One region of the Arthrobacter sp. JDC6 genome, then DNA from elsewhere that is predicted to be linked to it. Evidence: riboswitches for the same ligand, from Rfam matches in the RefSeq annotation. Region 1 holds a riboswitch; each other region holds the start of a gene.
What was found. Region 1 has a riboswitch for S-adenosylmethionine ahead of metX (homoserine O-acetyltransferase MetX). Riboswitches for the same ligand answer to the same signal wherever they lie in the genome.
Positions count from the first base shown of each region.

Region 1 (7,218 bases):
GCCACAGGAGCCCGCGCGCTCCCCATTTACCAGACCACGTCCTTCGTGTTCCCCAGCGCCGAAAGCGCAGCCAACCGCTTTGCCCTCGCCGAACTTGCACCCATCTACACCCGGATCGGCAACCCCACCCAGGATGCCGTCGAACAGCGGATCGCCAGCCTTGAGGGAGGCCTGGCCGCTTTGCTGCTGAGCTCTGGCCAGGCCGCCGAGACGTTCGCGGTGCTGAACATTGCGGAGGCGGGGGACCATATTGTGGCGAGCCCCAGTCTTTACGGCGGAACGTACAACCTGTTCGCCCACACCCTGAAGAAGTTCGGCATCTCGGTCACCTTCGTCCAGGATCCCGACAACCTGGACCAGTGGCGCGACGCCGTCCAGCCGAACACCAAGCTCTTTTTCGGTGAAGTGGTGTCCAATCCCCGCCAGGACGTCCTGGACATCGAAGGCATCTCGGAGGTGGCCCACCAGGCAGGCGTGCCACTGATCGTGGACAACACCCTGTCCACGCCCTACCTGATCCGCCCACTGGAGTGGGGTGCGGACATCGTGATCCACTCCGCCACCAAATACCTGGGCGGCCACGGCTCCGCAATTGCCGGCGTGATCGTGGACTCCGGCAAATTCGACTTCGGCAATGACCCTGAACGGTTCCCCGGCTTCAACACCCCGGACCCCACCTACAACGGCCTGGTCTACGCCCGCGACCTAGGCGCCGACGGTACACTGGGGGCCAACCTCTCCTACATCCTCAAGGCCCGCGTCCAGCTGCTGCGCGACCTTGGCTCGGCGGTTTCCCCCTTCAACGCCTTCCTGATCTCCCAGGGCCTGGAGACGCTGAGCCTGCGGGTGGAACGCCACATTGCCAACGCCACGGAAGTGGCGCGCTGGCTGGAAGGAAGGGACGACGTCGAATCCGTCGCCTACGCCGGGCTGCCCTCCAGCCCCTGGTACGAGCGTGGCCGCAAGTACGGGCCCAAGGGAACGGGCGCCGTCGTGGCCTTCAACCTTGCCGGCGGAGCGGAGGCGGGCAAGCGCTTCGTCGACGCCCTGGAGCTGCACTCCCACGTGGCCAACATCGGCGACGTCCGCTCCCTGGTCATCCACCCGGCGTCGACCACCCACAGCCAGCTCTCGCCGGAGCAGCAAGCGGTGGCCGGGGTGAATCCGGGACTGGTCCGGCTCTCTGTTGGCCTGGAGCACATCGATGACATCCTGGCCGACCTGGAAGCGGGTTTCCGCGCTGCCAAAGGCGCCCAGAGCTAAAAGCGCGCCAGGGCTGACGCCGGGAGGGCCGGCAAGCGGGGAAGTCACAACCAGTCACACTCTTGGCCTGGAGCGGGGGGTGTTTCGTACACTCGAACCAGGTCATGAGTGCCAGTGACAGCCCCGGCTTGCTGGCCGGCAACCCTCCATCCGCGGTGGGGTGCCCCGGGTGAGGACCTGGCCTGCCGGTCAGACGACGGCAGGCAAGCGCGTAGAAGAGGTCTTGCCATGACGGTTACCGTCGCCCGAACCACCATCCCCGAACACGGAATTGTCCGCTACGCCTCCATCGGAGGGCTGGAACTTGAAGCCGGGGGATACCTCCCGGACGTCACGCTGGCCTACGAAACCTGGGGCACGCTCAACGCCGACGCCAGCAACGCCATCCTGATCGAGCACGCCCTGACCGGCAGCACCCACGTGACCCGCGGTGACACGGACGAAGAAGGCTGGTGGGAACAATTGGCCGGTCCCGGCGCTCCCGTGGACACGGACAAGTTCTTCGTGGTGTCCGTCAACATCGTGGGCGGCTGCTACGGGTCCACGGGCCCGTCCTCGGCCGCCCCGGACGGAGCCCCCTGGGGCTCCCGCTTCCCCCTGGTCACCCTGCGGGACAGCACGGTGGCAGAGGCCCGGCTGGCTGACCAGCTGGGCATCAGCAGCTGGTTCGCTGTCCTGGGCGGATCCATGGGCGGCGCCCGCGCCCTTGAATGGGCAGTGACCTACCCGGAGAGGGTGCAGCGCTGCGCCGTCATCTCCGTGGGTGCCGCGAGCACGGCGGAACAGATCGCCTTCGCGCAGGCCCAGACCCTGGCCATCCGGCAGGACCCACATTTCAACGGCGGCGACTACTATGGCGGCCCCTGCCCGGAAGCCGGGCTGGCACTTGCCCGGCGCATTGCCCACATCACCTACCGGTCCGCGGCTGAACTGGAAGGCCGCTTCGGCCGGGAACCCCAGGCGCCGGAGTCGCCCCTGAAGGGTGAGGCTCTGGCCGCCCGCGGCCGCTACCAGGTGGAAAGCTACCTGGACCACCAGGGCAGCAAGCTCGTGAAGCGCTTCGACGCCAACAGCTATATCGCCCTCACCGAGGCGCTGATGAGCCATGACATCTGCCGGGGCCGCGGAACCCTGGCCGAAACCCTGGCCAGGTCCACCGCCAGGTTCTTCGTGGCCGCCGTGGATTCGGACCGGCTGTATTTCCCGTCGCAGTCCCGTGAGCTGGCCCAGGCCCTGCCGGGGGACGTGGACGTGCACGTCATCCAGGCGCCGATCGGGCACGACGGGTTCCTGACAGAGATCGGGCAGCTGGGCAGCCAGCTCCGGAGCAGCTTCCTGGCCTAGCGCCCCGCATGTGCATTCCTGCAGATGCCTTCTGCACTAATCGGCGTTGAGGTTGCACCGCAGGCAGACCATACTCAATCGAATCCGGTGCGTTCGTGGTGTGCATCACACCCGGCCGCCATTGATTGGTCCCCGTGGTGTCGACGACGACGCCGAAGGAGTTCGCATGAGTACGGAAAGCTCCGCCGCAAGGCGCACAGAGGAAACCGACGTCAAGGCTTCAGGCCTTAAGAAAGTGGTTACGGCCTCCATGGCCGGAACCGTTGTTGAGTGGTACGAGTTCTTCCTCTACGCCTCGGCTGCCACCCTGGTGTTCGGAAAGGCCTTCTTCCCCAACGCCGGCACAGAACTGGATGGCATCATCGCCGCCTTCCTCACTTATGCCGTCGGTTTCGTGGCGCGCCCCATCGGCGGCATCGTCTTTGGCCACTTCGGCGACAAGTTCGGACGCAAGAAGCTGCTGCAGCTGAGCATCATCCTGGTAGGCGTCTCCACCTTCCTCATGGGCTGCCTGCCCACGTTCCAGCAGATCGGCTACTGGGCTCCCGCACTGCTGGTGGTCCTCCGGTTCGCCCAGGGCTTTGCCGTTGGCGGCGAGTGGGGCGGCGCCGTCCTCCTCGTGGCCGAACACAGCCCCAGCAAATCCCGCGGTTTCTGGGCCAGCTGGCCACAGTCGGCAGTGCCGCTGGGAAACCTGCTTGCCACCGCCGTCTTGTTCACCCTGTCCTCCACGTTGACCCAGGACGCCTTCCTGGGGTGGGGCTGGCGCGTAGCGTTCTGGCTGTCCGCGGTGATCGTCCTGATCGGTTACTACATCCGCACCAAGGTCAATGACGCACCGATCTTCCTCGAAGCCCGCAAAGAGGTCGAAGCCGGCCACAAGGGCTACGGCGTCGCTGAGGTATTCCGGCGCTACCCCCGCGGCGTCTTCACCGCCATGGGCCTGCGCCTGGCGGAAAACATCCTGTACTACCTCGTGGTCACGTTCTCCATCACCTACCTGAAAACCGTGGTCCAGGCCGACACCACCCGCATCCTCCTCCTGCTGCTCCTTGCCCACGCCCTGCACTTCGCCGTCGTGCCCATGGTGGGCAAGCTGTCGGACCGGTTTGGCCGCAGGCCCGTCTACATGGCCGGCGCCATCATGGGGGCCACCTGGGGCTTCTTCGCCTTCCCCATGATGGACACCAAGAACGATGCCATCATCCTGGCGGCCATCATGATCGGCCTGGTGTTCCACGCCTTCATGTACGCCGGGCAGCCTGCCATCATGGCGGAAATGTTCCCCACCCGGATGCGCTACTCCGGGGTTTCCCTGGGCTACCAGGTGACGTCGATCGTTGCAGGATCCCTGGCCCCGATCATCGCCGCCTCGCTCCTGGGCGCCTACAAATCCTCCGTCCCCGTGGCGGTCTACCTGCTGATCGCCTGCGCCATTACCGCCGTCGCGGTCTACTTCCTGAAGGAAACCCGCGGCATCTCGCTGCACGACGTGGACGCCGCCGACGCCCAGGGCACCGCCGACCTCCTTGCCGCCCGCAAGAAGTAGCAGGATCCGTGAAAGCCGCCGTCCTGTACTCCACCGTTCCCGCCGCCCCCACCACGGGGGCCGGCAACGGGAAGCAGACCTACTCCGAGGCCGCTCCGCTGCTGGTGCAGGAACTGGAGCAGCCGGAGCCCCGCGCCGGTGAGCTTGGTGTTGCCATCACGTACTCCAGCCTCTGCCACTCGGACCTCTCGGTGGTGGACGGTTCCCGCGTCCGGCCGCTGCCCATGGCCTTGGGCCACGAGGCGGTGGGTCGGGTGGTGTCCGTGGGGGCCGGCGTGTCCGACGTGTCCGTCGGCGACCATGTGGTGCTGGTCTTCGTGCCGAGCTGTGGCGGGTGCCGTGCGTGCCTGGCCGGCCGGCCGGCCCTCTGCCACCGTGCAGCAGAGGTCAATGGCTCCGGCGACCTGCTGCGCGGGCCGGCACTGCTGCGGACTCCGGCAGGGGAACGGATCAACCACCACCTTGGCGTCTCGGCCTTCGCCGATTACGCAGTGGTGGCAAGGGAATCGGTGGTGGTGATCGACGACGACGTCCCGGACACGGTTGCCGCGATGTTTGGTTGCGCCGTGCTCACCGGAATGGGTGCAGTGTTGAATACCGCGGCTGTCAGTCCGGGGCAGTCCGTAGCGGTGTTCGGCCTCGGAGCCGTGGGCCTGTCAGCCGTCATGGCAGCGCGCCTCGCTGGAGCCGCCGACGTCATTGCCATCGATCCAAACCAAGGCAAGCACCAGCTGGCCCGCGACGCCGGCGCCACATCGGTGGGAACGCCGGAGGACGCGGCACGGCTGATCGCGGAAGCGTCCGGGGACGGTGTGGACGTTGCCATTGAAGCGGTGGGATCAGCAGGCGTTATCGCCTCCTGCCTGGAGCAGGTGACGCGGGGAGGCGCCGTGGTGTCGGTGGGCCTGCCCCATCCGTCCGCCCAGTTGACGGTGCCGGCCCTGCAGTTTGCCGGGGCGGGAAAACGGCTGCTGGGCTCCTACATGGGGGATGCCGTGCCGGCGCGCGACATTCCGCAGTACCTGGCGTTCTGGCGCGAAGGCAGGCTGCCGGTTGAGCTGCTGCATACTGACACCCGGCCGCTCAGCGAGATCAATGAGGGCCTGGATGCGCTGGCATCCGGGCAGGTGGTAAGGCGGCTGTTCCAGGCCTGACTTGTGCGGGGGCCTGGGTCCGCAAGAACAGCGCTTACCCCGCCAGCACCCCGGAGCGCTCCTTCATTTCCGCCTTGAGTGCCGCAATCACTGCCTGGACCGGTGCGGACCGGAGCGACTCCGGGCGGGCAACGGCCCAGATGGGGAGCTGGCGCTCAAAGTCGGCCGCCAGGACGGGCACGAAGTCCCCGCAGCCCGCCACCATGAAGTTGGGCAGCAGCCCAATGCCTGCACCCTGCCGTACCGCCTCCACCTGGGCGAACACGCTGGTGGCCTGGAAGCTCGTCCTGGGCAGCGGAAGCTGCGAGGACCAGCGCGGCCCCAGCTCCGCCACCTGGAGTGCGGACTCGACGTAGGACACAAACCCGTGCTGCCCCACGTCGTCGAGCGTTTCCGGCAGGCCATGCCGGGCGGCATACGCTGAGCTTGCGTAGAGGCGCAGGTAGTAGTTGCTCAGGAAGATTGTCTGCGCGGTGGTGACGTCCGCCCGGCCCACCACGATCTCCAGGTCCACGCCCGACCGGTTCTGGCTGACTTTCCGGGTGGCGCTGAGCATTTCGATGTTCAGCTGCGGGTTTTGCTGCTGGAGCCGCACCAGCGACGGGGTGACGAACACTGCCCCCACGCCGTCCGTCGTGGCGACGCGGACCAGGCCGGCGAGGGTGCTTTGGTCCTGGCTGATCAGGCCGGACAGCGAGCCAAGGGTACCTTCGATCGCCTCTGCCGCTTCCACGGCCGCGGCACCGAGCTGCGTCAGCTCCCAACCCTGCGGGCTGCGTTCCAAAGTCCGGCCGCCCAGTTGCCTGTCCAGGGCGAGGATGCGGCGGGAGATGGTGGTGTGGGTTGTTCCCAGCGTCTCGGCTACCGCGTTGAACCGGCCCAGGCGGGCAACGGTGAGCAGGATGAGCAGGTCGTCGGGGCTTGGCAACCGTCTCAGGTCCACTCCGGTCCTTCCTTCGATGTGCAGCAATGCACATGGCCTCTGTGATTTTTCCCCTTGATTGCACTCTAGCAGGGTGTGATCGTTGACACAGACATGCCGGCAGTACGGCTGGAATGGAAGCAAAGGAGCTTACTCGTGGCAGTTATCGGTTGGATTGGCCTGGGCAACATGGGCGGCCACATGTCCGTAAACCTGGCGAAAGCCGGGCATGATGTGCGCGGTTTCGACCTCAACCCGGCAGCCCTGGCAGCCGCTGAAGCAGGCGGCGTCAAGCGGACCGCCAGCATCGCCGAAGCGGTGGATGGTGCGGACGCCGTGTTCACCATGCTGCCCAAGGGCGAACATGCCCGTGCGGTGTATCTCGGCGGGGACGGCGTGCTGGCGCACGCGGACACCCGGACGCTGCTGATTGACTCCTCGACTATCGACGTCGCCTCCGCCCAGGAACTGCACGACGCCGCTGCTGCCGCTGGCTTCCGCTTCGTGGACGCGCCAGTGTCGGGTGGAATGAGCGGGGCGGAAGCGGGAACGCTTACTTTCATGGTTGGCGGCGAAGAGGGGGCCGTGGCGGACGCCACGGGCTACATCGGCCCCATGGCCGCCAACATCATCCCCACGGGCGGCCCCACCACGGGGCAGGCGGCCAAGATCTGCAACAACCTGATGCTTTTCATCAACCTGGCCTCCACCGCGGAGGGCGCTGTGCTCGCCGACCGGCTGGGCCTGGACAAGCAGGTCTTCTGGAACATTGCCTCTGTCTCCTCGGGCGACTCGTGGGCACTGCGGACCTGGTACCCGGTGCCCGGCGTGGTTCCTACCGCAGCCTCGAACAACGGCTTCGCGCCCACCTTCACCACAGAGCTGGCGAACAAGGACATTGGGCTGGCCATCAGCGCAGCCGAGGATACCGGCACGCCCCTGGAGATCGGCAGGCACGTCCAGCAGCTGTTCCAGCGGCTTATTGA
Region 1 covers NZ_CM151278.1:2,982,468-2,989,685, reverse strand. Annotated here, with positions in the region: gene ACV095_RS13950 (bifunctional o-acetylhomoserine/o-acetylserine sulfhydrylase) at 1-1,263, shown strand, start outside; SAM riboswitch class IV at 1,364-1,479, shown strand; gene metX (homoserine O-acetyltransferase MetX) at 1,492-2,607, shown strand; gene ACV095_RS13940 (MFS transporter) at 2,774-4,156, shown strand; gene ACV095_RS13935 (zinc-binding dehydrogenase) at 4,165-5,310, shown strand; gene ACV095_RS13930 (LysR family transcriptional regulator) at 5,345-6,247, opposite strand; gene mmsB (3-hydroxyisobutyrate dehydrogenase) at 6,389-7,218, shown strand, end outside.

Region 2 (7,218 bases), 1.4 Mb from region 1:
GCGTGACTGCACCAGCCATGGCGGAGGATTGTCGAGGATGGCGCGGAGTTCGGCCTCCGTCATCCACTTCGGCAGGCCGTGGCGCTGCGCCATCTCAAGGGGAACATCAAGGGTTATTGCGGCGTCGCGTCTGCTGATCATCACCTTCCACCATACGGGAGGCCGCCAAATCGCCGGCCGGGCCCCCAACGGGAACAGCGTCGCTAGGAAGCCAGTGCACTGCCAGCGGCCGCGGCAGCAAAGCCAAGGCCCAGGTTGACCGCCAAGTTCAGGGCCGCGGCGCCGAACCGTGCTTCGCTGAGCAGGCGGATGGTGGCGGTGGTCCACGAACTGAAGGTGGTAAGTCCGCCGGCCAGTCCGGTGGCCAAACCCACCTGCCATTCCGCGCCCAGTCCCAGCCCGGCGGTCAGGCCGTGTGCCAGACCGATGATGAAGCAGCCGACGACGTTGACCAGCAGGGTGGCCCAGGGCCAGTGCAACGCCGCACGGCCATCGGTGCGGACGCTGCGGATGCTGCTGTGGTGTGCGAACCAGCTGTCGATCCCGAACCGCAGCAGCGCCCCGGCCACGCCAAACACTCCCACCAGGGCTGCCGTGATCATGCCGGGCCCCGGTTCCGGGCGATGAGCCTTCCGGTGCGCCAGCCCAGGCCGGCCGCCGAAAGACCGAGCAACAGCGACAAGCCCAGGTAAAGGAGCCATACGGGGTGCTCACCCGCGCGTGCCAACTGGTCGGAGGCGAAAATGACCGCGGAAAAGGTGGTGAAGGAACCCAGCAGGCCCGGCCCGATGCCGGCGCGCAGCCAGAAGGCCGTGTGCGGGCGTGCCATCCAGACGGTGGTCAAAGCCGCGAGGACGAAACTGCCGCTGATGTTGATGCCCAGCGTGGCCCACGGGACCGAACCGGGCGCGTCCGGAAACGCCAGGCCCAGCCCGTAGCGCAGCTCACTGCCGATCAGTCCGCCGGCGGCGACAGCCAGCCAGGCACGGGCGGTGGGCAACGCCACGTCAGAGCCCGTCCAGGGCGCAGCCGGCATGCGGCGCGTCGCTGGAGACCCAGAGCGCCGAGGCGATTTCCTCAGCGAAATCGTACTCACGGGCGCCGCCGGGACCACCGATCCGCACCACCAGGGCTCCGCCGAAAGGCCGCCGTCCCACCACCTCGACGTCCGCATCAAGGTCGATGGCCTGGGCCGCCAGGTAGCGCAGCAGTTCCGGGTTGTCGTCGCTGATCCGGGTGATCCTGCCGGTATGTCCCTGGTCCAGCTCGGCGAGGAGGCGCGCGCGCGGCATCAGCACCTGCCCGTCCGCCGTGGGGATTGGATCGCCGTGCGGGTCACGCTTCGGGTCCCCGAGCTTGGCGGCGACCCGTTCGATGAACGTGTCCGACACGGCGTGTTCGAGTTGTTCAGCCTCATCGTGGACTTCGTCCCAGCTGTATCCGAGCCGCTGGACAAGGTATGTCTCGATCAGCCGGTGGCGCCGGACCATGGACAGCGCCAGCCGCAGGCCGGCCTCGGTCAGCGTGACGGCGCTGTAGGGCTTGTGGTCCACCAGGCCCTGGTCCTTGAGTTTGCGGACCATTTCCGAAACCGAGGAATTTGCCACCCCCAGCCGCTGTGCGAGCTGGGAGGACGTGATGGGCTTGTCCTGCCATTCGGTAAAGGAATAAATGACCTTGACGTAATCCTCGATCGAGGAGGAGGGCGCGCTGGTCTTCACGAATCCAAGCCTACCGGCTCTGCAGGCGCCATACGGGATGCGCCGTCATGCCTTGACGGCCCGCCAAGCCAGGGTGAGGTAGGGAAGGTCGATTTCCTGGTCAGGGGTGTAGGCAAGGTGTTCGTGCAGGTACCAGTCCAGGTTGGCCAGGACCTTGGCCCGCGTTGACTCGCCGGCCCGGAGGTAGTAGCTGCGGGATTTAGTGAGTTCCATCAGGTCCGTGGTGTCCACTGTGTCCTGCCAGTGGGTGACATGCCCTTCGAGCCCCTGGAACTCCGGGCCGATGACGGGCTTGTGCCCCGGCCGGTAGACGTCGCCTGCGTGCATGATCCGGGAGAGCCGGTGCACCCAGGGTACTGAGGTGTCCAGCTGGTTCCACACCAGGCCGAGGGTTCCGTGCGGGCGCAGCACGCGGGCCAGTTCGGTGCTTGCCGCCAGGGCGTCGCACCAGTGCCACGCCTGGGCTACGGTGACGACGTCGAAGCTGGCGTCGGGCAGGCCTGTCGCCTCGGCAGTCCCCGGCATCGCCGTGGCAGCCGGGTAGTGTTCCGTGAGCTGGGCGAGCATGTCCGCCGAGGGGTCCACGGCCGTGACGTCCAGCCCCATGTCCAGCAGCAGCGCGGTGAACTTTCCGGTACCGGCACCCACGTCGAGGGCTTCATGGGCGTCGGCGGGCACCAGCCACCGGGCTGACTCCTCAGGGTAGCCGGGCCGGACGCGCTGGTAGTGCCTGCCGCCGTCCTGGAAGCTCCGGCCCAGTTCCCTGCGCCGCCCGTGATCAAGCTTGGGGCCACCCCGAACCACGCGTGGCCTCCTTCAGCTGACGTCCTGCGGTACCTTTCGAATTTACCGCATTCCCCTGACGCGCGGTCAGCCGGCTGAAACAGGAATGGCCTGTCTCCGGCGTCAGTCGTCGATGCAGGGCGCTGCGCCGGCTGTTCCAGGGGTGTTGGGCGCCCAGTGCGGGTAGGTGCGGGTGTCGTTGGCAGGGACCCAGCGGCCTGCGTCCACCACGTAGTCCCAGCCCAGCCCGTTGCTCCGGAGCGCCTGGATGCCGGCCAGCAGGCGCTCGGCATCTTCCAGGCGCGAACCGACGCCGAAGCTGGCGCGGAGGGAACCGGACGGCAGGCCCAGGCGCTTCAGCAGGGGATGGGCGCAGAAGCGCCCGTCACGCAGGCCCACGCCATGCTCTGCCGAAAGGTACGCCGCCACCAGTCCTGCGTCGTAACCCTCGACGGAGAAGTTGACCACCCCGATGGTGTCCGTTTCGGGGTTGGTGTCCTTGAAGATCTGGTGAACCGTGACGCCGTCGATCCGCTGGAGTCCCTCCACCAAAAAGGAGCGGATGGCGGACTCGTGGGCGTGCCAGCGTTCCTGGTCCAGGCCGGCAATGACCTGGGTGGCGCGGGCCAGCGTGGCGGCCCCCAGGACGTTCGGCGAGCCCCCCTCATGGCGGGCCGGGCCGGTGGCCCAGCTGACGCCGTCGAGCCTGGCTTCCTTGACGGCGCCGCCGCCGGCGAGGTGCGGGACGCCGGCGTCCAGCCAGTCCGGGCGCCCCACCAGGACGCCGGCGCCGAAGGGCGCATACAGCTTGTGGCCTGAGAAGGCGAGGTAGTCGACGTCATCCGCGCTGATGTCTATGCGGCGGTGCGGCGCGAGCTGGGCCGCATCCACCACGATCCGTGCGCCATGTTCGTGGGCCAGCGCGGCCAGCGCCCGGATGGGGAGGATTTCGCCGGTCACGTTGGAGGCCCCGGTGACCGCGACCAGGCTGACACCGCCCTGTCCAAGCTCGGCACGTACGGCCTCAAGGGTGCCGGTGATGGTGTCGGCGGCGACGATGCTGCGGTGCGGGACGCCCTGCCACGGCAGGAGATTGGCGTGGTGTTCGATGTCCAGGTACAGCACTTCGCCGTCGTGGCGGCCATCGGTCACGGGAAGGCAGCCGGCCAGCAGATTCAGCGAATCCGTCGTGTTGCGGGTGAAGATGACCGAATCATCCGGGCGGCCGCCCACGAAATCCCTGACGATGCTGCGCGCGTTCTCGTACACGGAGGTGCTGATCTGGGATGCGTACCCTGCCCCGCGGTGGACGCTGGCGTAGTAGGGGAGGATCTCATTCAGGTAAGCGGACACTACGGACAGTGCCGGGGCGGAGGCGCCGTAATCGAGGTTGGCGTACCGCACGTGGCCGCCCGAAATCAGGGGCGCCTGGATTTCGGCGCCGGTGACGGCAGCGAGCGGCCGGCCGGCTGCGGCGTGGCGTGCATGGGGGACGGCAGCTTCGGCAATGACGGGCTGGGGGGAGACGGTGGCAGTTGTCACAGAGACCTCACTTGGTACAGGACTCCGGCATAGTGGAATCCGCGCTTGCCGGATCCGCTCCGGACCGGCCTGGTCGTCACCCGGGGCACCCCACCGCGAATGGAGGGTTGCCGGCCAGCAAACCGGGGTTTTGCGCTGGCACTCGTGACCTGCATAAAAGCGTAGGACATGGGGCGGCCAGGACTGAAGCCGCGGCAATTGTTAAGGGCTTTGTTACGCGCCGCCGAATAAACGACGCCGGGCACCTGCCTTGGGAGGTGTCCGGCGTCGCATTATTCGTTCAAACGTGGAAAGCGCGTGAGTTACAGCAGATCGTCCAGGTACGGGTTCAATCGGTGCAGGACCTCCGAGTGCAGGATTGAGTTTGTGGCCAGGGCGTTCCCGCCGAACGGGCCGTCCTCGCCTTCCAGGGATGTGAACCGGCCGCCGGCCTCCACCACGATCGGCACCAGGGCAGCCATGTCATAGAGGTTCAGCTCGGGTTCGCAGGCGATGTCCACAGAGCCCTCGGCCACCATGCAATACGACCAGAAATCCCCGTAGGCCCGGGTCCGCCAAACGTCCTCGGTAAGGCCGAGGAACTCGTCAAGGTTTCCGCGTTCCTTCCACCCGCCCAGGCTGGAGTAGGAGAGGGAGGCGTCGGAAAGCTTCGACACGTTGGACACGCGAAGGCGGGTGGCGGCGGCAAGGGACCTGCCCATGTACGCGCCCATGCCTTTCGCCGCCCACCAGCGCTTGCCCAGGGCCGGGGCGCTGACGACGCCTACCACCGGTTCGCCCTCATCCACGAGGGCGATCAGCGTGGCCCATACGGGAACGCCGCGGACAAAGTTCTTGGTTCCGTCAATGGGGTCGATGATCCAGCGCCGGGAACCGTGGCCGGTGCTGCCGAATTCCTCGCCCAGGACGGCGTCGCGGGGGCGTGAACGGGAGAGCTGGCCCCGGATGGCTTCCTCGGCGGCCTTGTCCGCGTCGGTGACCGGCGTCAGGTCCGGCTTGGTCTCAACGTGGAGGTCCAGGGCCTTGAAGCGGCTCATGGTCTGGTCATCCACGGAGTCGGCCAGGACATGGGCCAGGCGCAGGTCATCGTTGTAGCTCGAAGCGGGTTGGATCATGGTTCCAAACTACCGTCTGTGGACGGTTCTGCCGGGAGAACGCGTCAGTTGACGCTGCCGAGCTCCTTGGTTTCCTGTGCTTCCATCCGCGGGTCCGTACCAAGCAGGCGCCGCAGCGAGGCCAGCCGGGCCGCGCCGGTGGGACCTGCGTGTCCGCCTGCCACCCAGTCGTCGAGGCCGCAGTTCACTGCGGTTGCGGTGTGCTTGCAGCCCCGTTCGCAGTTCTCGATGCCGGGGGAGAGGTCCGGGAAGGAGCGCAGGATGCGGTCAGGGTCCACGTGCGCCAGGCCAAAGGAACGGATGCCGGGGGTATCGATGATCCAGCTGCCGGGAGGCGCGTCCGCCAACCGCAAGGCAAGGGCCGACGATGACGTGTGGCGGCCGCGCCCGGTCACGGCATTCACGCCGCCGGTGGCCCGCTCGGCGCCGGTCAGGGCGTTCACCATGGTGGACTTGCCGACGCCGGAGTGCCCCAGCATAACGGTGACCTTGCCATCGAGATGGTCCCGCAGCGCCGCCACTGCGGCGCTGTCCAGCCGCGCCGAGAGCCCGTCATCGGACCGGGCATCGATTCCCGACGCCTGCGCATCCGCCGTCTTGCTGATGATCACCGGGAAGTCCAGGTGCGTGTAGTTGGAAAGCAGGTCCGCGGGGTCTTTGACGTCGGCCTTGGTGACCAGCAGGATGGGTTCGATTCCGGCGTCGTATGCGGCCACGAGCGCGCGGTCGATGAACCCCGTGCGGGGTTCCGGGTTGGCGGCAGCCACCACGATCACCAGTTGGTCGGCGTTGGCCACCACCGCGCGCTCAACGGGGTCGGTGTCGTCGGCGCTGCGGCGCAGGAGGGTGTGGCGGTCCTGGATCTTCACCAGCCGGGCCAGCGTGTCCGGCGCGCCGGAGACGTCCCCCACGAGCGAGACGAAGTCGCCTGCCACAACGGGCGAGCGCCGAAGTTCCCGGGCGCGCGCGGCAATGATGACGCGCTCATTCTCCGAGTCCTCGTCCACTACCGCTGTGTACCGCCCGCGGTCCACCGTGATGATCCGTCCGGTCACGGCGTCGTCGTGGCTGGGGCGGTCTTTGGTGCGCGGCCGGGAGCCCTTCTTGCTGGGACGGATCCGAACGTCCGATTCGTCCCAGGAATCAGTGCTCCGCGCCACTGCCGCGCCCTTCCGGTCCGGCGGCGGACCCTTCTCCCTGGGCCAGCATGCCGGCCCACAGCTGCGGGAAATCCGGCATGGTCTTGGCCGTGGTGCCGATGTCCTCCACCTGGACGCCTTCGACGGCGAGTCCCAGAATTGCGCCGGCCGTGGCCATGCGGTGGTCGGCGTAGCTGTGGACGACGCCGGCGTGCAGCCGGGCGGGCCGGATCACCAGGCCGTCGCTGGTTTCCTCGGCGTCGCCGCCCAGCCGGTTGATCTCCGATACCAGGGCCGCGAGCCTGTCCGTCTCGTGTCCCCTCAGGTGGGCGATGCCGCTGAGGCGGGAAGGCCCGGTGGCAAGGGCACACAGGGCCGCGACCGTGGGAGCCAGTTCACTGGTGTCCGCGAAGTTGCCGCCCTTGATCTCCGGGCCGCCGGTGACGGTCAGGACACCGTCAGCCAGGGTGACCGAGGCGCCCATGCTGGCCAGGATTCCGCGCCACAGGTCCCCCACCTGCTGCGTTTCATCAGGCCAGTTGGGAATCCGTACGGTGCCCCGCGTGGCCAGGGCCGCAGCCAGGAAGGGCCCGGCGTTGGAAAGGTCCTGTTCAATCCGCTGGTCGAAGGCGCGGATGGGTCCCGGCGCCACCACCCAGTGGTTGGGGACGGAGTCGTCCACTGAAACGCCGGCACCGCGCAGGACGGCCACTGTCATGTTGATGTGGTCCAGGCTGGGTACCGGCTTGCCCACATGTTCCAGGTGCAGGCCGTCGTCGAACCTTGCGCCCACCAGGAGGAGGGCGGAGACGAACTGCGAGGAGGCGCTGGCATCGATCACCAGATGGCCGCCGCGGACTGCGCCGTTGCCTTCCACCACAAAAGGGAGCGACGACGGCGCGCTGCCGTCTTCGGCGG
Region 2 covers NZ_CM151278.1:1,591,386-1,598,603, forward strand. Annotated here, with positions in the region: gene ACV095_RS07425 (hypothetical protein) at 1-141, opposite strand, end outside; gene ACV095_RS07430 (fluoride efflux transporter FluC) at 204-602, opposite strand; gene ACV095_RS07435 (fluoride efflux transporter FluC) at 599-1,036, opposite strand; gene ACV095_RS07440 (metal-dependent transcriptional regulator) at 1,008-1,721, opposite strand; gene ACV095_RS07445 (class I SAM-dependent methyltransferase) at 1,767-2,525, opposite strand; gene ACV095_RS07450 (aminotransferase class V-fold PLP-dependent enzyme) at 2,628-4,046, opposite strand; SAM riboswitch class IV at 4,083-4,196, opposite strand; gene hisN (histidinol-phosphatase) at 4,349-5,161, opposite strand; gene rsgA (ribosome small subunit-dependent GTPase A) at 5,206-6,321, opposite strand; gene aroA (3-phosphoshikimate 1-carboxyvinyltransferase) at 6,305-7,218, opposite strand, start outside.
Region 2: another riboswitch for S-adenosylmethionine. It lies ahead of ACV095_RS07450 (aminotransferase class V-fold PLP-dependent enzyme); the one in region 1 lies ahead of metX (homoserine O-acetyltransferase MetX).

Region 3 (7,218 bases), 1.9 Mb from region 1:
GTACCGGCTGCCCTACGCCGGCGGCTGCGACCTCGGCACCCGCACCGTGGAACCGCACATGCAGGCGTTGCGCCAGTTTGGCCTTGCCGTGGAAGCCACGGCCGGTTTCTACACGGTCCAGGCTCCGCCGGCGGACGGGCAGGACCGCTCCTTCGTCCTCACCGAACGCGGGGACACCGTCACCGAGAACGCCATCATGGCCGCGGCGCACCGGCCGGGAACCACCGTGATCCGCAACGCCAGCCCCAATTACATGGTGCAGGACCTGTGCTTCTACCTGCAGATGCTGGGCGTCACCATCGAGGGCGTGGGCACCACCACCCTGAAGATCACGGGCCGGCCCGACATTGACGCGGAGATCGAGTACTTCCCCTCCGAGGATCCCATCGAGGCGATGAGCCTCATCACGGCCGGCATCGTCACCAATTCCGAGGTCACGGTGCGGCGGGTACCCATCGAGTTCATGGAAATCGAGTTGGCCACCTTGGGCCAGATGGGGCAGAAGCTGGAAATTTCGGGCGAGTACATGGCCCGCAACGGCCGCACCCGGCTGGTGGACGTCACCACCAAGCCCTCCGGGCTGCATGCCCCGGAGGACAAGATCCATCCGATGCCGTTCCCCGGGCTGAACATCGACAACCTGCCGTTCTTTGCCGTCATTGCCGCGAACGCCGATGGCCAGACCATGATCCACGACTGGGTCTACGAGAACCGGGCCATTTACCTGACAGAGCTGAACAGGCTTGGGGCGCAGGTGCAGCTGCTGGATCCGCACCGGATCTACGTCAACGGGCCCACCAAGTGGCGCGCCGCCGAGGTGGGCTGCCCGCCGGCGCTTCGTCCGGCCGCCTGCCTGCTGCTGGCCATGCTCGCCGCCCGGGGCGTGTCCGAACTGCGGAACATCTACGTGATCGAGCGTGGCTACGAGGACCTGGCGGAACGCCTGAACACCATTGGCGCCAAGGTGGAGTACTTCCAGGACTAGCATTCACGGTTCGTCATGAATCGCCGGGGCCCCTCGAATGCCGGACAAGTATCGCAGAATGTTCGTATGCGTACTTTTGGCGTAGAGGAGGAACTCCTGATCGTTGATCCGGAGTCCGGGGAACCCCTTGCCCTGGCCGACGCCCTCCTGGCCGGCCACCGCGTTGCGGCTGACGATCTTCCCGTGGACCCGGAGGTCCACCACTCCGGAAAACAGGCGGATTACGACGACGAGATGGGCTTGAGTGCCGAGCTGAAGCTTGAGCAGATCGAGACCCAGACCCGTCCGTGCCTCGAATACGGGAGCCTGCTCGAACAGATCCGCGCGGGCCGCGCCCTGGCGGACCAGGCCGCCAGGAAGCATGGCGCCCGGGTGGCGGCCCTCGCCACCTCGCCCTTGGCCTCCACCACCCACACGACGCCCGACCCCCGGTACGCCAAAATGCTGGAGCGCTTCGGCCTCACCGCCCAGGAGCAGCTGACCTGCGGCTTCCATGTGCACACGTTCATCGAATCGCCCGAAGAGGGCGTGGCGGTCCTGGACCGGATCCGCGACAAGCTGGCAGTGCTGACGGCCCTGAGCGCCAATTCACCCTTCTGGAACGGCGTTCCAACCGGGTTTGAAAGCTACCGCACCCAGGCCTGGAACCGGTGGCCCACGGCGGGCCCGGCCGGTATTTACGGGACGTACCCTGCCTACCGGCGCGTGGTGACGCGGCTGCTGGAAAGCGGCGTCATGCTCGATGAGGGCATGCTGTACTTCGACGCCCGGCTGTCCCGCAACCACCCCACCGTCGAGGTTCGCGTGGCGGACGTCTGCCTTCGTGCCGAGGATGCAGCGCTCATTGCCGTGCTGGTCCGGGCGCTGGTGGAATCCGCCAGCAGGGAATGGCAGGCCGACGTGGATCCTGCGCCGGTTCCCACCGTCCTCCTCCGGATGGCCTCGTGGCAGGCCAGCAGCGCCGGGCTAAGCGGTGAACTCCTGGATTTTGGGAATTTCCGGCCCGCACCGGCCGCGGACGTGGTCCGGTCCCTGGTGGATTACCTGGCTCCCGTCCTGTCCGAACAGGGGGAGCTGGCACTGGCACGGCAGGGGGTGGAGGACATCATCGCCCGCGGAACAGGAGCCGCCGAACAGCGCCGCGCCCGGGACAAGGCGCTGGCGGGACCGCCCCCGGAGGACATGGGGTTCGGCGCCGTGGTGCGGCAGGCCGTCAATGTGACCATGCGGGATGCCCTGGATCTAGCTGACGTGGAGGGCACGCCCGAGCTGCTGCGGGTCCGCCAGAGCTGACCTTCGACGCGCATATCCATTCCCGACGCGCAGATTCCTCCTCGCGGCCCATATTTGGTGCGCGCCAGGGAATCTGCGCATCGAAAAGGAGGAAGCGCGTCGCCCGGACCCAGAGGAGCTAGGGCTTCCCGCGCGGCTAGATCTGCTTGAGGGCCTGTTCCAGGTCGCGGAGGAGGTCCTCCGGGTCCTCGAGCCCTACCGAGAGCCGCACCACGCCGTCACTGAGCCCAATGGCGGCGCGCCCTTCCGGCCCCATGGCGCGGTGCGTGGTGGTGGCGGGGTGCGTGATCAGGGACTTCGAATCACCAAGGTTGTTGGAGATGTCGATGATGCGCAGCCCGTCCAGCAGTGCGAAGGCCGCTTCCTTGCCGGAGCGCCCGCCGGAGGGAGCCAGCTCAAGCGTGAGGACCGTACCGCCGGCGCTCATCTGCCGTGCCGCCAGGTCGTACTGCGGGTGGGACTTGAGCAACGGGTACTTCACCCAGCTCACGGCGGGCTGTTCTTCCAGCCACTCTGCGAGCCGGAGCGCCGTGGCGGAGGAATGGTTCACGCGCAGGCTCATGGTCTCCAGGCCCTTGGTCAGGACCCAGGCGTTGAACGCGGAGAGCGCGGGCCCGGTGTGGCGCATGAGCTGTTTTACGGGACCGTCGATGAACTCCTTGGTGCCCAGGATGGCGCCGCCCATGACCCTGCCCTGGCCGTCGATGTGCTTGGTGCCGGAGTAGACGATGACGTCGGCGCCCAGGTCACCGCAGCGCTGCAGCAGGGGAGTGGCGAAGACGTTGTCCGCCACCACCTTGGCGCCGGCGGCATGCGCAAGTTCGCTGACCGCGGCGATGTCCACGATCTCCTGCATCGGGTTGGACGGGGATTCGAAGAAGACGGCGGTGGTGGGCTTGGAGAGGGCCTCGCGCCACTGGTCCAGGTCCGGCCCGTCCACGAAGACGGTCTCCACGCCCCACCGGGGAAGGATCTCGTTCAAAATCACGAAGCACGAACCGAACAGCGACCGGGCGGCCACCACCCGGTCGCCGGCAGCCAGCAGGGCACCAAGCGCGGTGAACACCGCGGACATTCCCGACGCCGTCGCGAAGCAGGCTTCGGTGCCTTCCAGCAGCCGGAGCCGCTCCTGGAAGGTGGCCACGGACGGGTTGCCGTAGCGGGAGTAGACAAAGCGTTCGTCCTCGCCGGTGAAGGCGCGTTCAGCTGCTGCCGCGGATTCGTAGACGAAGCCGGAGTTCAGGAAAATGGCCTCGGACGTTTCCTGGAAGTTGGTGCGGTCCAGCCCGCCACGGACAGCCTGGGTGTCGGGGTTCCAGCCGGGGGCGTCTTGGTTGAAGGTCACTTAGTTCTTTCCGAGGTTGGTGGGAAGGCCGCGGTTTTTCCAGCCGTTGACGGTGCGTTCGCCATAGCGGTCCGGCTCGCCTTCAAAGCCCTCCAGCACGTTGTAGGAGGTGAAGCCGGCCCGGGTGGCCGCTATGGCTGCCGCGATGGACCGCTGGCCGGAGCGGCACAGGAACACCAGTTCGGTTGAACGGTCCTCGGGCGCCTGCTGGCTGAGGTCGTTGATGAAGTCGGGGTTGGGGATGCCGCCGGGGAAGGTCCACTGGATGAAGAGGGGGTCGTTGTCCGTGGCCTTGGTGTCCGGAATGCCGATGTGGGCCCATTCGCCCTCGGTACGGACGTCCACCAGGATGGCGCCCTGTTCCAGCTTCTCCCATGCTTCCTGGGGCGTGAGGTCTCCCGCGTAGCTCATGCGTGGCCCTCGCCGTCGAACTCGCCTTCAAATTCGGCGTCCAGTTCATCCACTGCGGTGGCAACCGCGGCATCGGCCGAGGCGATTGCCGCCGGAAGGACCACTGCCTGCGCCACGATCACGCTGGTGCCGTTGAAGGTGGCTGCCGGGCTGCCGTGCAGCACATAGCCGTCGGCCAGGGCCGTGGAGATCCGCTCGCAGAATGAACGGTCATCCGGTCCGGTGATCAGGCGGTAGGACAATTTTTCGTCAGGGGCAGGTGCGTCAGACACGACGGATCTCCTTCTTTCACGCTTGCAGCTCGAATCGGTCGATATGCCGAGTATTCACCTGAGGCACCCCGCCGCGAAAGGGAGGGTTGCCGACCGGCCAGTCAGGGCTTCACACCGGTACTCATTACTCCCCAAAAACGTAACATCTGCCGCGCCAAGCCGCACCGCCGCCGTCGTCATGTTCCGTAATTGAGCAGCGCTGAAGGGAGGCGCGGGGTTGAAGGAAAGCGCGACGGCGGACATCGCCGCAGGTGGGCGGCCCGCCACGTGCCGCCCGGGGCCGCGGGGCCGATAAAGTTCTTACCGGGGCGCCGCCCCGTCGTCACAGCAATGAGCACCGGGGGTCCTGTCAGCATGCGGGCAAACACATCGCGCCACCAGGCCGCCATCCGCGGGACCCGGCGGCCGTCCATCGGTGCGTTCCTGGCCGCGGCCATCGTCAGCCTCCTTGCCCTGCTGGCGGCTGCGCCGGCGCATGGGGCGGACGCTGCGCCGGAGAAGGGAAAGCCCTGGCTGGGCGCGGTGCTCGAGTGGGGCGAGGACACCGCCGCAGGCTTCAGCGGCCGGCTTGGTGCCAGTCCGGCCGTCTTCGGCCACGACATCACCATCCCCTACCGCGATTCGGAACGGAACGACCTTGACGGCTTCCTTCAGCAGGCCGCGTCCCTAGGCGCCCACGCCCTGCTCACGGTGAAGCCGTCAGTGCCCCTGGACCAGCTCGGCACCGCGGAAGCGGAAGCATTCGCAGCGCAGGTGCGCGACCTTACGTCCGGGTTCAAGGGGCAGCTGCTGATCCGGTTCGCCCCGGACATGAATGCAAGCTGGGTGGCCTGGGGCCAGCAGCCCGCCGCGTACCGGCAGGCCTTCAGGGCTGTGGCGGCAGCGTTCAAGAAGTACGACGGCGGCCGGGCCACCTTGGTGTGGGCGCCTTACCTGGGCAAGGACTACCCCTTTGACCGCAACCGGGATGCCCCGCGGCCCGGAACCGAAGGCTTTTCCCTCCTGGACACGAACGGCGACGGGGCCTGGAACTCAAGCGACAGCGCCTACGCCCCGTACTACCCGGGTGACGACGCAGTGGACTGGGTGGGGCTGGCCGCCTATCACGACGACACGGCCGGCGGCCCCGCCGTCAACTCCGAGCCGAGGGCCGGCGAGCTCCAGGACATGCTGACATCCTCCGGCGGCGAAAACTTCTACGGCACCTATTCCGAGGGGCGCAACAAGCCGTTCCTCCTCCAGACCTCTGCTTTCTACAGCCCCGCGTCCGGCGGCGCGCAGGAAACGGACATCAAGGCAGGCTGGTGGGACCAGGTGGTGGGAACTGCCACTTCCCCCGCTTTTGCCCGGACTGCCGCCGTTGTCTGGGACGAGCGCACCAGCACCAGGGATACCGGCGTGGCAAGCATCAGCTGGCTGCTCACGGGACAGCCGGGCATCGCCAAAGCGGCCCTGGACAGGCTGAAGGCATCGCCAATGGTCACCGGGCCGGTCACCGACGTGGCATCCGGGAGCACCTACGTCCGGGCCAACACGCTCTCCGGGGCTGCCGCCTGGACTGTTGCCGCCGCCATGGCCATCCTCCTGGTGGCCCTGTGGCAGATACCCCGCCGGATCAACGCAGCCACGGCCTGGGGCTACCAGGATCCCTCCGCCAGGGACTCGCGCATCGATCTGCTGCGCGGGATGGCCATCGTCTTTGTGGTGGTGAACCACCTGGGCATGGCATCGCTGTTCCAGCTGCTCACCCAGGAGGCCGTGGGCTTCGTGTCGGGTGCGGAACTGTTCGTCCTGTTCTCCGGACTGGTGGTGGGCATGGTGTACGGGCCCAAGGCCAGGGAGGACTTCGGGCAGGTGGTCGACCTCACGACCCGCCGCGCCGGCAAGCTCTACCTGACGGCGCTGGCCGTGCTGATCGGCGTCTTCCTTCTGTCCCTGCTCCCGTTCTTCCACACCGAGGCCCTGACCACGTTCGTGGACCAGGGGACCGGTGGCGCCGGGCACAACGGGGCCGGCCGGACCTACGACCTCTATTCGGGCATGGCATCGCTGTTCCAGTTCCCCGTCCCGCCCCAGGTGCTTCCGGCCATCGTGCTGCTGCAGTTCGGTCCCTGGCAGTTCAATGTCATGGGGCTCTATGTGGTGCTGTTGCTGGTCAGCCCGCTGATCCTCGCGGCGCTGAACCGCGGGAAGGCCATCTGGGTCGTGGCGGTGTCGGTTGCCGTGTATGCGGCAGGTGCCATGACCAGGTTCCGGATCCTGCCCTCGCAGTTCGAGGACTCCTTCCCGCTGCTGGTGTGGCAGGTGCTTTTCGTGCTTGGGCTGGTTGCGGGCTACCATCGGCGCAGCATCACAGCGTGGCTGTCGCGCCACACGTGGGTGGTGGTTGCCTGCACCACGGCAGCATTCGCTTTGGCCTTCCTGTCCTGGGGCAACCCCTACCTGGCCAACGCCTATGACGTCCGACTGGCGCTTCTGCCGGATGCGTCCTACCGGGCAATGTATGACGCCTTCTTCGGCCGGACATACCTGGCCCCGGGCCGGCTGCTCAACGTCCTGGTCCTGGTGGTGGCTGCGTACGCATTCCTCAGTGCCTACTGGAAACCGGTGGACCGGGCCCTGGGCTGGTTCCTGGTCCCGCTGGGCCGGGCCACGCTGTACGTCTTCATCATGCACGTGGTGCTGATCGCCGTCGTGGCCAACATCCCGGCCCTGCAGCAGCAAAGCATCTTCCTCAACACCGTGGCCTACGCCGTGGTCCTGGGGCTGCTCTGGGTGATGGTCCGCACCAGGTTCCTCTTCCGGATCATCCCTACCTAGCCGGGGGCATGAAAAATGCTGCGGCACGAGCGTGCCACAGCATTTGATCATGTACCACCCGGCTGCCCGGTGGCCTCTTACGAATCCGGGGG
Region 3 covers NZ_CM151278.1:332,301-339,518, forward strand. Annotated here, with positions in the region: gene ACV095_RS01500 (UDP-N-acetylglucosamine 1-carboxyvinyltransferase) at 1-985, shown strand, start outside; gene ACV095_RS01505 (glutamate--cysteine ligase 2) at 1,052-2,278, shown strand; gene ACV095_RS01510 (O-succinylhomoserine sulfhydrylase) at 2,415-3,623, opposite strand; gene ACV095_RS01515 (rhodanese-like domain-containing protein) at 3,624-4,034, opposite strand; gene ACV095_RS01520 (DUF1737 domain-containing protein) at 4,031-4,306, opposite strand; SAM riboswitch class IV at 4,320-4,435, opposite strand; gene opgC (OpgC domain-containing protein) at 4,661-7,126, shown strand.
Region 3: another riboswitch for S-adenosylmethionine. It lies ahead of ACV095_RS01520 (DUF1737 domain-containing protein); the one in region 1 lies ahead of metX (homoserine O-acetyltransferase MetX).

Region 4 (7,218 bases), 890 kb from region 1:
GTGACCGCCCGCCGTCGTATCCGGCCTGCAATGCGCCGTCCCTCGTTTCGGTTAAAAGAATCGAAGGGCCAGGGGAGGAAAGGAGGAGCTGCGCGAAGCGTGGGAAAGCAGGAGAAAGCGCGTCTCAGGTTCCGTGACTACTACTCGTGGATGTCGTACGCCGACTTCACCACCTGGGTTGAAGCCGAAGACGAATCGGCCCGGGAATTTCGTTTACTGAGTCCGATGCCACAGGCTGAGCGGCGCAGGACTTAAGGTTTGGCAATACCCGTGCGGGCCATGGCGTCTGCATAGGCAGTGCGCATGTCCTCCAGGTACTCCTCCTGGCGGGCCGGGGAACCGGCGAAGGCGCGGCCGCTCAGCGAGCGGACCTTGTAGGTCTTCAGGCCGCGGCGCCAGAGGAGGGGCACCTCGGTCTTCAACAGCAGGTTAGCCAGGCGGTTGGCTTCGGTGCCATGCGCCACGATCACCGAGGCGCGGGGGACCAGGGCCAGGAACTTCAGCAGGGGCTTCAGGCCTGACTGGATCTGGTCCGGAGTGAACTTGCCGTTGGCTTCGCCCGGGACGTGCCAGGGGTGGACGTTCCACGGCATGACGAACTCGGGGCGCAGGCCAAGCTTCCACTGGATCCCCAGCATGCGGGTAACAGCGTCCTGGTCGCCGGGGGTGATGAACCCGGACGGATCCACCTCGCCGATGTTGGAGAACAGGCTGATGATGCGGCATTCCTCCACGTCGTGCATGGGGTCCACGTAGGGCACCACGGTTCCGGGCTTGGCCTCCTGCAGGGAATCACACAGTTCGTTGACGGCGGCAACGCTGGGTTCGTAGCGGCGGCTCATGAGCTGTTCGTGGAATGTTTCGGGTGCCAGGGCTGTCATGAAGTGCTGGATCTCCTGCGGGGATTGGCGTTGCTGCCGCCACGGACATGGGCGCACGGCGGCACGGCACATCAGTGGCGGTTGATTGGGGTGGACCAACTCCTGGTCGGCCTACTCCAGTTTAGCAAGCCCAGGCAAGCGAAACGCCGGCCGCCCCTTCCGGTGATGGAAGGCACAGCCGGCGCGTCGGTGCGGGAGCGGCTAGAAGAGGCGCTTCGAGGCGCGGCGGGCACCCTCACCCAGTGCCTCCAGCTTGGCGAAGGCGATCTGCGGGTGCACCCTGCCGCCCAGGCCACAGTCGGTGGAGGCAATGACGTTCCCGCGGCCCACGAGGTCCGCAAAGCGGACGACCCGGTCCGCCACCAGGTCCGGGTGCTCCACCACATTGGTGGCATGCGAAACAACGCCCGGGATGATCACCTTGCCCTCGGGGAGCTTTGTGTCCTCCCACACCCGCCATTCGTGTTCGTGGCGGACGTTTGCCGCTTCAAAGGAATAGGCGCCGGCGTTGACCTGAAGCACAGAGCCGATGATGTCGGCGAACGGGATGTCCGTGGTGTGTGGGCCGTGCCAGGATCCCCAGCACACGTGCAGCCGGATCTGCTCCTGCGGCAGCCCGCGCAGCGCCCAGTTGGTCGCTTCGACGCGCAGCTGGATGAACTTCAGGTAATCGTCCAGGGACGGCTCGGGATTGATCTGGTCCCAGCTTTCGGCCAGGGACGGATCATCGAGCTGCACCGTAAGGCCGGCCTCGATGATGGCCTTGTATTCCTCCCGCATGGCATCAGCGCAGGCGTAGACGAGTTCCTCGTCGCTCTTGTAGTACTCGTTGGCTACCCGCGCGCATGAGCCGGGGGAGAGGGAAGCCACGAAGCCATCCGTGAGGCCTGCGGCGGCGAGCCCGGTCTTCAGGTTCCGGATGTCCGAGGCCACCAGGTCCTGGCCCGTGTAGGTCAGCGGTCCGGCGATCTTGGGCTGGGCAACGCTCCTGCGGTGGGTGAGGATGCCGGATGCGGGATCGCTGTAGGCCTCGTTGAAGGCCTGCCGGTCGCGCCGGTCCGGGAACGAGGTCAGGACAACGTTGCCGGGGGACGAGCGGCGGACGCCGGACTCGGCCCAGCGGTCCACGGTGGTTGGCTCAAGGCCCCCGAGCCGGGCGAAGGAGTAATTCCACCACGCCCCGTAATCCACCGAGCTGGACATGGTGTGCCCGTACTCGCCGTCGTTGGGGATGTCGATGCCAAGGTCCTTCTGGCGCTGCACCACGTCCACTACGGAGGCTTCGAGGAGTTCCAGGAATTCCGGCGTGATGCCGTCGGCTTCCTTGGCGGCGTTGGCCGCAATGAGTTCAGGGGTGCGGGGCAATGAACCGGCGTGGGTCACGCGGATACGGTCGGTGTTCTGGGACATGCTGGAATCTTCCTTTCCATCGGTCCTGGCAGTAGCACCTTCGGCCGGCAGGAGTCTGCTGGGCCGTGGTTGCTGCGGCGTCATCGAGCCAGGTCTCTCGGCCGCTCCGGATGGTCCACTCTCAGATAAATCGACGCGCGTGGAGCCGGGCAAATCCGCACCGCTTTATGTCGTGGGCATGTCCGGCCGGCCGCCGGCGGCAGGACCGGAACGTACTTACAGTGTTTGTCCAGCATATTGACAGGTTTCGTTAAGCTTGGTTGGCTGAGTGTCACATGCCTCCGCTGCGACGGAGCGGCGGATGCCACCCGAGCACTCGAAAGAGGTAACTGTGACGAAATCCCTCAGGGCCCTCGCCGCCGCAGGCGCCCTGTCGCTCGCTGTCGTCGCAGCAGGTCCGGCGCCCCTGGCCGGCGCCGTAGGCGAAGGGCCTTCCTACGACGGCAACGGCCAGATCACCACGTCGAAGCTGGCCACCTACGACCAGATGGTCTCGTTCCTGAAGGACCAGGATGCGCGCCAGCCCGCCATGGAGCTGGAGGTCATCGGCCAGACCGTCAAAGACCGCGACATCCACCTGGTCAAGTACATATCGGACCCGGCCAAGCCCACCATCCTGTATTTGACCCAGCAGCACGGCAATGAACAGCTCACCACCGAGGGTGCCCTCGAGTTCGTCAAGCACCTGGGCACGGGCAAGTCGGCAGGCATCCTGGACGGCGTGAACATCCTCATCGTGCCCATGCTCAACGCGGACGGTGCCATGGGGGATGTCAACTTCTCCCTGGACGACTACCTTGCCAAAGGGGACCGCCACCTCACCCGCTACAACGCGGAGGGCGTGGACCTGAACCGGGACCATGTGGCCAAGGTCCAGCCGGAGACCCAGGCGCTGCACAACAACGTGATGCGCAAGTACCGCATTGACTACATGATCGACCTGCACCACCAGGGCACCCGCGCCGAGCGCGACGGCAAGCTGGTTTCCGGCTCCATCCTGTACCCCACCACCCCGAACGCCGACCCCTCCGTCGTCGAGAAATCAAAGCGGCTCGGCGCCGTTGTCTTCAACAACGTTGACTCCACCGGCTGGGGCCACCTGGGCAGGTACCAGGGCGGCAGCGCCGAGACCATCAGCCGCAACGGCATCTCCGTGGAATACGGCATTGCCACCCTGCTTTTCGAGATGCGCGGCATGTCCGACCACTACCTGGATGGTTACGCGCTGGGGCAGCGGAGCAATGGCTACCTGATCAAGCAGACGGTCACCACGCTGGCGTCCACCGCCGCGGCCATCGCGGATGGATCCATTGCCGACGCCGACACCTCCTTCTGGGACACGCTCGCCGAGCAGACGTCCCGGCCCGCGGGGGAGGCCGAGGACGAGTAGGAGGCCCGGCGCCCGCCGCGGCCCATATTTGCGAAAGGGCCGCGGCGGGCCACAACAGTGGACAAAGTGCCCCATCGGCTAAACTTGGGTGGTAAGAGCCCCGGAACTCTTGCTTCGCCGTGCCGTGCTGCGGCTGTGCGAAGGCCGGTATGTTCGGGGCATTCTCATGAACGGCGCTGCATGGGCCCGCCACCAGATGGCTGGACCCGGGCAGCCCGAACGAATGGGGGAGGATCCCATGCCAGCAATTGTGATCGTAGGAGCCCAGTGGGGCGACGAAGGAAAAGGCAAGGCCACCGACCTTTTGGGCGGCCGTGTTGACTACGTCGTCAAGCCCAATGGCGGCAACAATGCCGGGCACACCGTCGTCGTAGGCGGTGAAAAGTACGAACTCAAGCTGCTGCCGGCAGGCATTCTCAGCCCCAACGCTGTTCCCATCATCGGCAACGGCTGCGTGGTGAACCTCGAAGCCCTCTTCCAGGAAATCGATGGGCTCCAGGCCCGCGGTGCGGACACCTCGAAGCTGCGGGTTTCCGCCAACGCCCACCTGGTGGCCCCGTACCACCAGGTCCTGGACAAAGTGACCGAACGCTTCCTGGGCAGCCGCGCCATCGGCACCACCGGCCGCGGCATCGGCCCCGCCTACATGGACAAGGTGGCCCGGCTGGGCATCCGCGTCCAGGACGTCTTTGACGAATCCATCCTCCGCCAGAAGGTGGAAGGCTCGCTGCGCCAGAAGAACGAACTCCTGGTCAAGGTCTACAACCGCCGCAGCGTTGTCGTGGACGAGATCGTGGACTACTTCCTGTCCTTCGCCGAGCGGCTCCGTCCGCTGGTCATCGACAGCACCCTGGTCCTGAACACCGCGCTGGACGAGGGCAAGGTGGTCCTGATGGAAGGCGGCCAGGCTACGTTCCTGGACGTGGACCACGGCACCTACCCGTTCGTGACCTCCTCCAACCCCACCGCCGGCGGCGCGTCGGTTGGCTCCGGCATCGGGCCCACCCGCATCTCGCGCTCCATCGGCATCATCAAGGCCTACACCACCCGCGTTGGCGCCGGCCCGTTCCCCACGGAACTCTTCGACGAGATGGGCATGTACCTGCAGAAGACCGGCGGCGAATTCGGCGTCAACACCGGACGCCCGCGCCGCTGCGGCTGGTACGACGCCGTCCTGGCCCGGCATGCCTCCCGCGTCAACGGCTTCACGGACTACTTCGTCACCAAGCTGGACGTGCTCACCGGCATCGAACAGATTCCCGTGTGCGTGGCCTACGACGTGGACGGCGTCCGGCACGATGAAATGCCCATGACGCAGACCGAGTTCCACCACGCCAAGCCCATCTTCGAGTACTTCGACGGCTGGACCGAGGACATCACCGGGGCACGCACCCTGGCGGACCTGCCGGAGAACGCCCGGAATTACGTGCTGGCCCTTGAGAAGCTTTCCGGAACCCGGTTCTCCGCCATCGGCGTGGGCCCGGACCGGGACCAGACCATCGTGGTGAACGACCTCATCAACGATTGACACCCCCCAGGGCAGCATGACGACGGCGGCAGGCCACCTTTGCGGGTGGCCTGCCGCTTGTGCGTCCCGGGACGTTCGGCCCCGGGTGGAAAAGCAATTTACACAGGCTTAACGCGCACGGTCTTGTGAGGCTGCACGCGTACCGGCAAGACTCGGTAGTACCCCCTGGTGCCCAAGGAAGGATCGTCATGGCCGGAAAATTTGAAGCATTCATTGACGCTGATTCGTTGTTCCGGTTCCGGCTCCTGGCCCCGGATGGCGCAGTGGTGGCTGTCTCCGGGCCGTACCATGACAAGCAGGCCCTGGCGGCAGGGATCGCTGCCGTGCGTGAGTGCGCCGGCACCGGCCTGGTCACCGACCTCTGTCCCGCCGGGGCCGTATCCCGTCCCGCAACCGTGCCCGTAGCGGCAGCCGCCGCCGTTCCCGCGGAGCTGCCCTCCGCCGTCGTACCTGTCTGTGGCGACGAGCGCCTGCCCGCCAGGCTGCACTTTTTCGCGCTGGCCAAGGCATCGCGCAGGCAGGCGACGCCGCCCCGGTGGACCAGGGCAGCTGCCCGCTGACAGCCGCGGAACGGCTGCCAAAAAAGTTTTTGAAATCGCGTAACCCTTTGGGGGTGCGCAGCGATTACCCCTATGAAGTGCCGGTCTGGAACCTGTCCCCCATCACGTTCCAGACCGGCTCTTTTGTTTTCCGCCCAGCCGGCTTCAGGTGCCGGGAGCCCGCAACGGCCCGCTTACCCGGCGCCGTGGCGCTTCCGGCAGCGGTTGTTACTGAAGGGTAAAGTAGGGGCAGCGTTCCGGATGTACTGAGCGTTCACCTTGCCAACTCCCTCTTTGACGGAAAGCACTACGTCAGTGACCGATGCACAGACAGACGAGGCTCCGGACCAGCCAACTCCCGGGACCGCTGCCTTCAGCCTCGTCTACAAGACGTACGCGTCGCAGGTGCTGGGCTATCTCACCGCCCGGGGAGTCGAGGATCCGGAGGCCGCCATGCAGGAAGTGTTTCTTTCCGTCCTGCCCAGGCTCGACAGTGTCCGCGGAGGGGATGCGGGGCTGCGTACCTTCATTTTCTCCGTTGCCCATGCGCGGATGGTGGACGACCACCGCCGCCAAAGCCGAAGCCCGCTCAAACTGCCGTTCGAGCCAGAGCTTGACCAGCGCCAGGACAGCTCAGCGGAAAAGCTGGCGCTGGAGCGCATCTCACCCCGGGAAGTCCTCGGGCTGCTGGACGGGCTGCCGCAGGACCAGCGGGACGTGCTGTCGCTTCGCCTGGTGGGTGGCCTGACAGTGGAACAGACCGCGGAAACCATCGATAAGAGCGCCGGTGCCGTGAAACAGCTCCAGCGGCGCGCGCTGCTGAAACTTCGGGAACTTGCGGCAGTGAAGGAGTATTTCACGCCATGACGTCCGCTTCGGATAATCTCATCGCCCTCGTCGACGACATGCTCCAGGACGCCGGTGCAGCCCAGGATGCGGAACTCCGTGACACCCTGGTCGCACTGGGCGCCCTGGCCTCACTGCCCGTACCCGCGCCCACCGGCGAGCTTGCCGCGATGCTGGCAGCGGGAGGTCCGGCAGAAGACGCCACTTCCGGGAAACTCGAGGGTGAGCAGCGGGTTGAGCAGCCGGATGGTGAGCAATGGGTTGACGACCCGCCGGGCGATGAACTGGCGCGCCGCCGCCGTCGGCACCGCCCCACCGCGCTGGGCCTGGTCCTCGCGGCGGGAATGGGGCTGGGCGTTGGCGGAGTAGCCGCCAGCTCCACCGCTCCCGGAGGCAGCCCCATTGAGCACGTGCTGACGGAATGGATGCCGTGGAACCATACGACCGACGCCGCGTCGGCCGTCTCCTCCACCGACGGCGGGCCAGACGTGGGCGCGGAAGGGGAAGTCACCCAGTCCGGCGCAACTGCCGCACCGGCTGGGGCTGCGGACGCGTCACACCGTGCGTCCCGTTTCCTGCGCGATCCTGCCGGCCTGTTCGGCGGCACCCGCACGCCGGCGTGTG
Region 4 covers NZ_CM151278.1:3,874,660-3,881,877, reverse strand. Annotated here, with positions in the region: gene ACV095_RS17900 (uracil-DNA glycosylase family protein) at 252-881, opposite strand; gene ACV095_RS17895 (cobalamin-independent methionine synthase II family protein) at 1,083-2,291, opposite strand; SAM riboswitch class I at 2,305-2,408, opposite strand; gene ACV095_RS17890 (M14 family zinc carboxypeptidase) at 2,593-3,681, shown strand; gene ACV095_RS17885 (adenylosuccinate synthase) at 3,920-5,209, shown strand; gene ACV095_RS17880 (YegP family protein) at 5,398-5,769, shown strand; gene ACV095_RS17875 (RNA polymerase sigma factor) at 6,064-6,615, shown strand; gene ACV095_RS17870 (hypothetical protein) at 6,612-7,218, shown strand, end outside.
Region 4: another riboswitch for S-adenosylmethionine. It lies ahead of ACV095_RS17895 (cobalamin-independent methionine synthase II family protein); the one in region 1 lies ahead of metX (homoserine O-acetyltransferase MetX).